DNA from 2 places in the Solibacillus sp. FSL W7-1464 genome. Region 2 is predicted to be linked to the other one. Evidence: riboswitches for the same ligand, from Rfam matches in the RefSeq annotation. Region 2 holds a riboswitch; the other holds the start of a gene.
The links. A riboswitch is a leader RNA that binds a small molecule or an ion and turns the genes downstream of it on or off. The one in region 2 is predicted to bind thiamine pyrophosphate.
Positions count from the first base shown of each region.

Region 1 (3,703 bases), 420 kb from region 2:
ATTTATGCAAGTTCTTGTGCAACGGTGCCTAAAATGTGTGTGATTGTCCGTAAGGCCTATGGAGCTGGTATTTATGCAATGGCAGGCCCTGCATATGATCCGGATACAACGATTGCGCTACCATCTGCTGAAATTGCTATTATGGGACCGGAAGCAGCCATTAACGCAGTGTACTTCAATAAAATTGCTGCCATTGAAGACGCGGCTGAAAAGGCGGCGCTAGTTCAACAATTACGAGATGAATACCGTGCCAGCTATGATATCCAAAAACTTGCAAGTGATTTAGTGGTAGATGATTTAATTGTTCCAAGCGAGTTAAGGGATGAATTGATTGCACGTTATGAAACATTTGAAAATAAGGACTATTTGTTGCCTGCCAAAAAGCATGGCACGATTTTAAGCTAAGGGGGAGTATAGGATGAGTGAAGTAAAAGCAATGATGGCAGGAACACTTTGGAAGCTGCTTGTAGTAGAAGGTCAGCAAGTCGAAGCAGGTGAGGAAATAGCGATTTTAGAGTCGATGAAAATGGAAATACCGATTTCTGCTGAAAAAAGTGGTAAAGTGAATCGTATAGCGGTAGCGGAAGGCGACTTTGTGGAAGCTGAAGAAGTACTAGTTGTAATTGATTGAACAAGGGGGATTTTAGATGGGGAATGTTCCAGAAATTTTACAAAACTTACGGATTCCAGTAATTGGGGCACCGTTGTTTATTATCAGCAATCCAAAATTGGTCATTGCACAATGCAAGGCAGGAATTGTTGGGTCGATGCCTGCGCTAAACGCAAGACCGGCAAGCCAGTTGGATGAATGGTTAGCAGAAATTACAGAGGAGCTGGAAAGTTATAATGCCAAAAATCCGGATCGGCCGGCAGCGCCATTTGCGATTAACCAGATTGTTCATAAAACAAATGAGCGGCTGGAACAGGATATGGAGCTTTGTGTAAAATATAAAGTTCCAATTATTATTACTTCACTTGGGGCACGTGAAGAAGTTTTTGAGGCAGCACATAGCTATGGAGGCGTCGTTTTCCATGATGTCATCAACAATTATTTTGCAAAAAAAGCGATTCAAAAAGGTGCGGACGGTATCATTGCAGTAGCAGCCGGTGCAGGAGGCCATGCTGGTCAGCAGAGCCCATTTGCGCTTATACAGGAAATCCGCGAATGGTTTGACGGTCCGTTAGCTTTATCAGGATCAATCGCACGAGGCCATTCGGTATTGGCAGCACAGGCGATGGGAGCTGATTTCGGCTATATTGGCTCACCGTTTATCGCGACTGAAGAAGCCTTTGCTCACCAAGAATATAAACAGATGATTGTTGATAGTTCAGCAGAAGATATTGTTTACAGCAATTTATTTACAGGAATCCACGGGAATTATTTGAAAGGTTCTATCGTTAATGCGGGGATGGATCCGAATAATCTAAAAGAAAGTGATCCATCTGCAATGAACTTCAATGATAATACGGTAAAAGCCTGGAAAGATATTTGGGGAAGCGGGCAAGGGATTGGTGCAATTAAAGAGATTACTTCTACACAGCAATTTGTTGATAAACTGGCTGAAGAATATGCACAGGCTTATGACGAATTGACAGGCAAAAGATCGGCTGTAGCCCATTTACAATAGTTGTCAGTGAGTGTGAAATAAACACAAATGCTATTTTTCTCTGAGGGAAAATAGCATTTTTTTCTGAGCGCTAAAAATTCATTTATATGCCGGGAAGCTTTCCGCAGGTGTGAGAGTAATTTCATAATTTTTTGAATTCACTTGCCCGGTTTGAAGTAGTTTGTTACACTCAGGGTAATTAAATGCATTTGCGGGGGGACACAGCAGTGTTGAGAAGGTTAAAACCTGACCCTTAGAACCTGGCCGTTAATACGGACGTAGGGAGCAAAGTACACGCTATACATATGTACTTACTTTGGCTCCGCGTATCCTTTACGTGGAGTCTTTCTTTTGCAAATAGACAAGCATTTGATTTGCGGGGGGACACAGCAGTGTTGAGAAGGTTAAAACCTGACCCTTGGAACCTGGCCGTTAATACGGACGTAGGGAGCAATGAAAAGTGGTACGTACACTTTTTGGGGACGTCTCTCTATATTGAGGCGTCTTTTTTGTGCTTCCGCCAACAAAAAGGAGGAGTAACAATGGGATTTTGTGAAAAGGTAAGGAAAGAAACGGATTTTTATTGGGAGGCCAGCTTCTATCACCCATTTGTACAAGGTATTGCAGATGGGAGTTTACCGCTGGAGAATTTTAAGTTTTATATGCTGCAGGATGCGTATTATTTAAAACATTATACGAAAGTTCTGGCTCTGGCAGCTGCAAAAGCGACTTCGGATGACGATGTTCAATATTTTCTGCAAACAGCAAAATTTATTCATGACGCAGAGCTGGAGTTACACCGTACAACGTTTCAAGAATTAGGGGTGACAGCGGAGGAGTTGGAACAATTCGAACCGGCTCCAGCAGCCTATAACTATGTAAGCCATATGTACAATGCAGTACATAACGGAGATGTAGCAGAAGCATTTGCGGCAATTTTACCTTGCCCATGGCTGTATCAGGAAATTGGGCAAAGGTTAAAAGATGCCTGCCCGAATGTCCCCCTTTATGAACAGTGGATTGCACTATATGCGTCCGATGAGATGCTACAAAATATTGAATTACAAAAATCGATGCTGGATCGATATGCGAAAGAACAACCGGCAAAGCTAAAGGTATTACAGGAACATTTTAAGAAAAGCTGCTATTACGAATGGATGTTCTGGGAGATGCCTTGGACGAAGCAAAGCTGGAAACAAGGGGTGTATGTCAATGAGCCTGCAAGCAATTCATAAAAACCAGCCGTTAGTCCATTGTATTACAAACTATGTCGTCGCAAATTTTACAGCAAATGGATTGCTGGCGGTGGGTGCTTCACCAGTAATGGCGGATGCGATAGAAGAAGCGGGGGAAATGGCTGCACAGTCAAACGCATTACTTTTGAATATGGGTACTTTGAATGAACGGACAGTAGATTCGATGAAGCAAGCTGGACTGAGTGCAAATAAGCATCATACTCCGGTTGTTCTCGATCCGGTTGGGGCAGGGGCAACGAAGTATCGAGCTGAAACAGCACAACAATTGCTAGACCTTTTAAAGATTGATGTCATCCGCTGCAATATTGGAGAACTGGCGGCTCTTGCGGGAGCGGATTGGTCTTCCAAAGGTGTTGATAGCGGCATTGGGGATATAGATGTTGCAGCGACTGCCAAACTATTGGCTACCAACTATCAATCTATTGTGATCGTTACAGGTGAACAAGATGTTATTACGGATGGGGATAGAGTCGAATTTGTAACGGGTGGTCATGAAAAAGTGACAAAGATGACGGGGAGCGGCTGCTTGCTGAGTGCATTTTGTGCTGCAGTGCTTGCAAACAGTAAAGAACCGTTTGGTGACTTACTAACGCTGCTGAACGAATATAAACAGGCAAGTGCCAATTCTGTTGCAGCTATAGGAACTTTCCACACAAATTTCTTGAATGAACTAGAAAATTTAGCGGAGGGACGACGATGATTACATGTACAATTGCAGGCTCGGATAGCGGTGGCGGTGCAGGCATCCAAGCAGACTTGAAAACGTTTCAGGAACTACGTGTATTTGGCACATCGGTCATTACCGCACTGACTGCACAAAATACCGAAGGGGTGCATGGG
Region 1 covers NZ_JBBORC010000001.1:2,634,177-2,637,879, reverse strand. The annotation lists gene MKZ25_RS13050 (acyl-CoA carboxylase subunit beta) at 1-405, shown strand, start outside; gene MKZ25_RS13045 (acetyl-CoA carboxylase biotin carboxyl carrier protein subunit) at 419-631, shown strand; gene MKZ25_RS13040 (NAD(P)H-dependent flavin oxidoreductase) at 648-1,628, shown strand; TPP riboswitch at 1,811-1,909, shown strand; TPP riboswitch at 1,976-2,074, shown strand; gene tenA (thiaminase II) at 2,150-2,842, shown strand; gene thiM (hydroxyethylthiazole kinase) at 2,820-3,563, shown strand; gene thiD (bifunctional hydroxymethylpyrimidine kinase/phosphomethylpyrimidine kinase) at 3,560-3,703, shown strand, end outside.
Region 1: it holds a riboswitch for thiamine pyrophosphate, as region 2 does, so the genes downstream of both, tenA (thiaminase II) here and thiW (energy coupling factor transporter S component ThiW) in region 2, are expected to answer to the same signal.

Region 2 (3,703 bases):
CAAGTGTCTGCCTCGATTCTCGAAACATCTTCCAGCGTACGTGAAATGGCATTATTTGCGCAAGACAATGCTGCGATTTCAGAAGAAGTAGCCGCATCTTCGGAACAACAGCTCATCGCGATTGAAGAAATTTCTACATCGGCACAAGCTTTAACAGAACTGGCACAGGAATTACAGCTCGTTATCGCGAAATTTAAATATTAAACGAAAGGCATCTTCGAATATGGAGATGCCTTTTTATAGGTAGAAAAGTTCGCGGAAAAGGTTAAAATAGGCTAAATTGAAGTGGTGTAAATTTGATTTCGGAAGGGGAAGGCTACAATGAAAAGCGCAAAACCATTTTTAATATTTCAAGGCGGAGTTGCAGAAGAGGCAATGAACTTCTACACATCCATAATCGAGGATGCGGAAATTACGAGCATTGTCCGCTATGGGGCAAATGAAGGCGGAGACGAAGGGAAAGTCATGCAAGCGACTTTTTCGATTAAAGGTCAGGAATTTATGTGCATCGACAGTAATTTAAAACATGAATTTGACTTTACCCCGTCGTTCTCTATTTTTATTACATGTGATACCGAAGAGGAAACCGACTATCTATATGAAAAACTGCTCGAAGGCGGACATCCGCTAATGCCGATCGGGGATTACGGTTTCAGTAAGAAGTTCGGCTGGCTAAATGACCGCTACGGCGTGTCGTGGCAGATTAATTTAGCTTGAAAATTGTGCCGGGTGTCATGCATTAATACCCGGCGCTTCATTTTCTAATAAAGGGCTGAGTTGTTCTAATATAGTTTAAAATCTTCTAATAAACGTGGGATTTTCTAATATAAGTGTCGGTTGTTCTAATAAGTAGGTGATTTGTTCTAATATCATCCGCAGATCTTCAAATATCCCGCCCGGAAGTTCTAATAAACGCTCAAGTCTTCTAATAAAATCAATAAGCTGGTGAAAATAGTTCTCCATAAATAAGTTGTTCTAATAAAATCCACGAAAGATCCAATATCCCGCCCCGAAGTTCTAATATCTGCTCCAACTCTTCTAATAAAACCGCTAGACCAGTGAAGAAAATCTTCCAGCAATAGATTGTTCTAATAAAGCACGCAGAAGTTCTAATATCCCGCCCCGAAGTTCTAATATCCACCCGAAACCTTCAAATAAAAACCCAACCCCGTCGACTCACCCCACATTCTGATAAAGCATCCCGCCAAACGCCCGGTTTCTCACCATCACCTTCAGCAAACCATAACCTAAAAGCGCACCCGCAAACGAACTCATCATAAATGCTGGTACAAAGCCGAACAGCGCTGCTTCCTGACCTAAAAATAAAATTGCAATCGGATAAGTAGCAACCGCACCGAGCAACCCTGTTCCAATCACTTCACCAACAGCTGCAAACGCCAGTTTCTTCGTTTTCGCAAACAAAAGTGCGGCTAGCAGTGCGCCGATCATACTTCCCGGATAAGCAAATAGACTGCCTGTCCCCATTAAGTTTCTCAATGTGGACGTAAGAAATGCCTGGAATACCGCATACCATGGACCGAGCAGTACCGCTGATACGACATTGGCAAAATGCTGAATCGGAAAAATTTTTGCAAAACCTAATGGGATGTATACCATACTGCTGAGAATCGTTGTGATCGCTGCGATAATCGCGGAGTAAGTAAGCTTTCTCGTTTTATTCATTTTTACCATCCTTTACAATAATTTTTGCAACAAAAAAACCACTTTCAATTAAGAAAGTGGTATCGTAGCCTAAACAAAAAATAAAAATAGGGGATCGATACTACTTTCCTACGCTAGTATTACCTAGATCAGGTGCAAAGGGTACTTCTCAGCCATTAGGCGCCCCTAGTAGTTTTACGAGCAGAATATCTGCTTCCAATATTGGGTTAATTTCACAATAATCATAACATGACCGCATCATTATGCAAGCGCTTTTTGAAATTTGATCCTTCGACCGAGATCAATCACTGCCCATACCCGCCGCCATAATTGCCGGGCTGGGCATGCTGCCAAGGGTTTGGCGGACCGATGAAAGTATTCGGTCTGACAGGGGCAACTGCCTGCTGCCACAGATTTTCATTCATGCCATAAGTATGGGCCATAATATTTGCCGGTGTCAGCTTAAGCAGATCAGAACCTAGAATCACTTCTGGTGTCGGAGCATTAAAAATGGCAAGCAGATGCGTATTGTTTTGCGTAGCGACTTCGTAATGCCACCACCCTTGAGGAACGTTCGCCACTTGACCGGGACTAATCGGGAAATGCATCAGCTGTTTCGTAAACGGATTCAATATGGAAACAATCGCCCTTCCTGTAATGCAGTAAACAAGTTCCGCCGCATTTTGATGGTAGTGCGGCTCAATGACATTATTGGCGCTCAAATAAATATCAAGCAGCGATATATTATCCAGCGTATTCAACTGGTTCACGCCAAGCAGGTTGATAAAATTATGCTGGTCTTTAACGAACAACGCATTTTTATTAAGATCGAATGTAAACTGCGGTTGCGCCGTTGTATAATCATGATTCGAATTCAATCGTTCACCTCTTTTTTTATTGTTGCTAAAGTATGCAAAAATTTACCGTTTCGTGCCTATCTACCAATAAGAGGATAAGGAAATAATCCAAGTGAAAATTAAAAGACACAATGTAGGACTACACATAAAAATTTCTCCAAAGTGGGCAGCCATGACTCGTTCATAACTTAGCCCAGCTTTAAGGAATCCGAAGAAATCCCCATGATGGATAATATAAATAAACGTACTCATTACCATGAGGGCGGACATAACAGATGCACTGATTGGCAAAGTAACAACGTAGTACGGATTGCCGCCAACATCCATATGGAGCGGAATATTCCACTGCTTACTGAAAATAAAGCTGCCAATGACGAGTATAAAAAGAATAAGCGAAATATTAAACGGGTGTTTCCGGTAATCGATCAGATCCAGCATTTTCTTTGTTTTTCCTTTATACTGCCAATCCGCATCATCTTCTACCCGTTCACCTTGCAGCACGAAAATTATTCCGGCTATCATACTACCAACAATTAAATACCACTTAAATAACGTATAAAGCAGCAGCCAGCTATAAAACGGTGCAATGACAAGAGGAAGAACGGCGAGGCCAATCAACCATTTATTAACCGGATAATTCGCCATAAGCCATCTGTTTAATGCGTCTCGTTTATCATTTGTACTCGCAGTTTCACGGTACGTAGTGAAACGGCTCATGACAAATGCGCCTGCTACAAATACTAACCCGATTGTAAAAATAACATAAGAAGTTTTCGGATAAACCGTGACATTATCATAATTTAAGATAATCCAGTTTCCGCTAATGGCGATGATCAATATCCCGGTAAACATCATATATAAAGAGAAGTTCCTCATCCATCCACCTCCAATTTATATATTCTACGACGACAGGCTGGAAATAGTTTCAACACAATGCATTCTGAGAACTTCTAATAATGTCCTGCATTGTTCTAATAAACAAAAAAATGTTCTAATAAAAGTGCGAACTTCTAATAAATCAGTGAGTTGTTCTAATAAACAGCCGCCATCTTCAAATAAAGCACTCCGATGTTCTAATACCCTGCGAACATTTTCTAATAACCATTTCAACTATTCTAATAAAAGCACAAAAAGCGACCACACACATTCTTACTGTGCAGTCGCTTTTTTCAAAATAAGCTGCA
Region 2 covers NZ_JBBORC010000001.1:3,056,650-3,060,352, reverse strand. The annotation lists gene MKZ25_RS15215 (methyl-accepting chemotaxis protein) at 1-204, shown strand, start outside; gene MKZ25_RS15210 (VOC family protein) at 322-717, shown strand; gene thiW (energy coupling factor transporter S component ThiW) at 1,177-1,683, opposite strand; TPP riboswitch at 1,772-1,860, opposite strand; gene MKZ25_RS15200 (cupin domain-containing protein) at 1,968-2,540, opposite strand; gene MKZ25_RS15195 (nucleotidyltransferase) at 2,601-3,395, opposite strand; gene MKZ25_RS15190 (3'-5' exonuclease) at 3,669-3,703, opposite strand, start outside.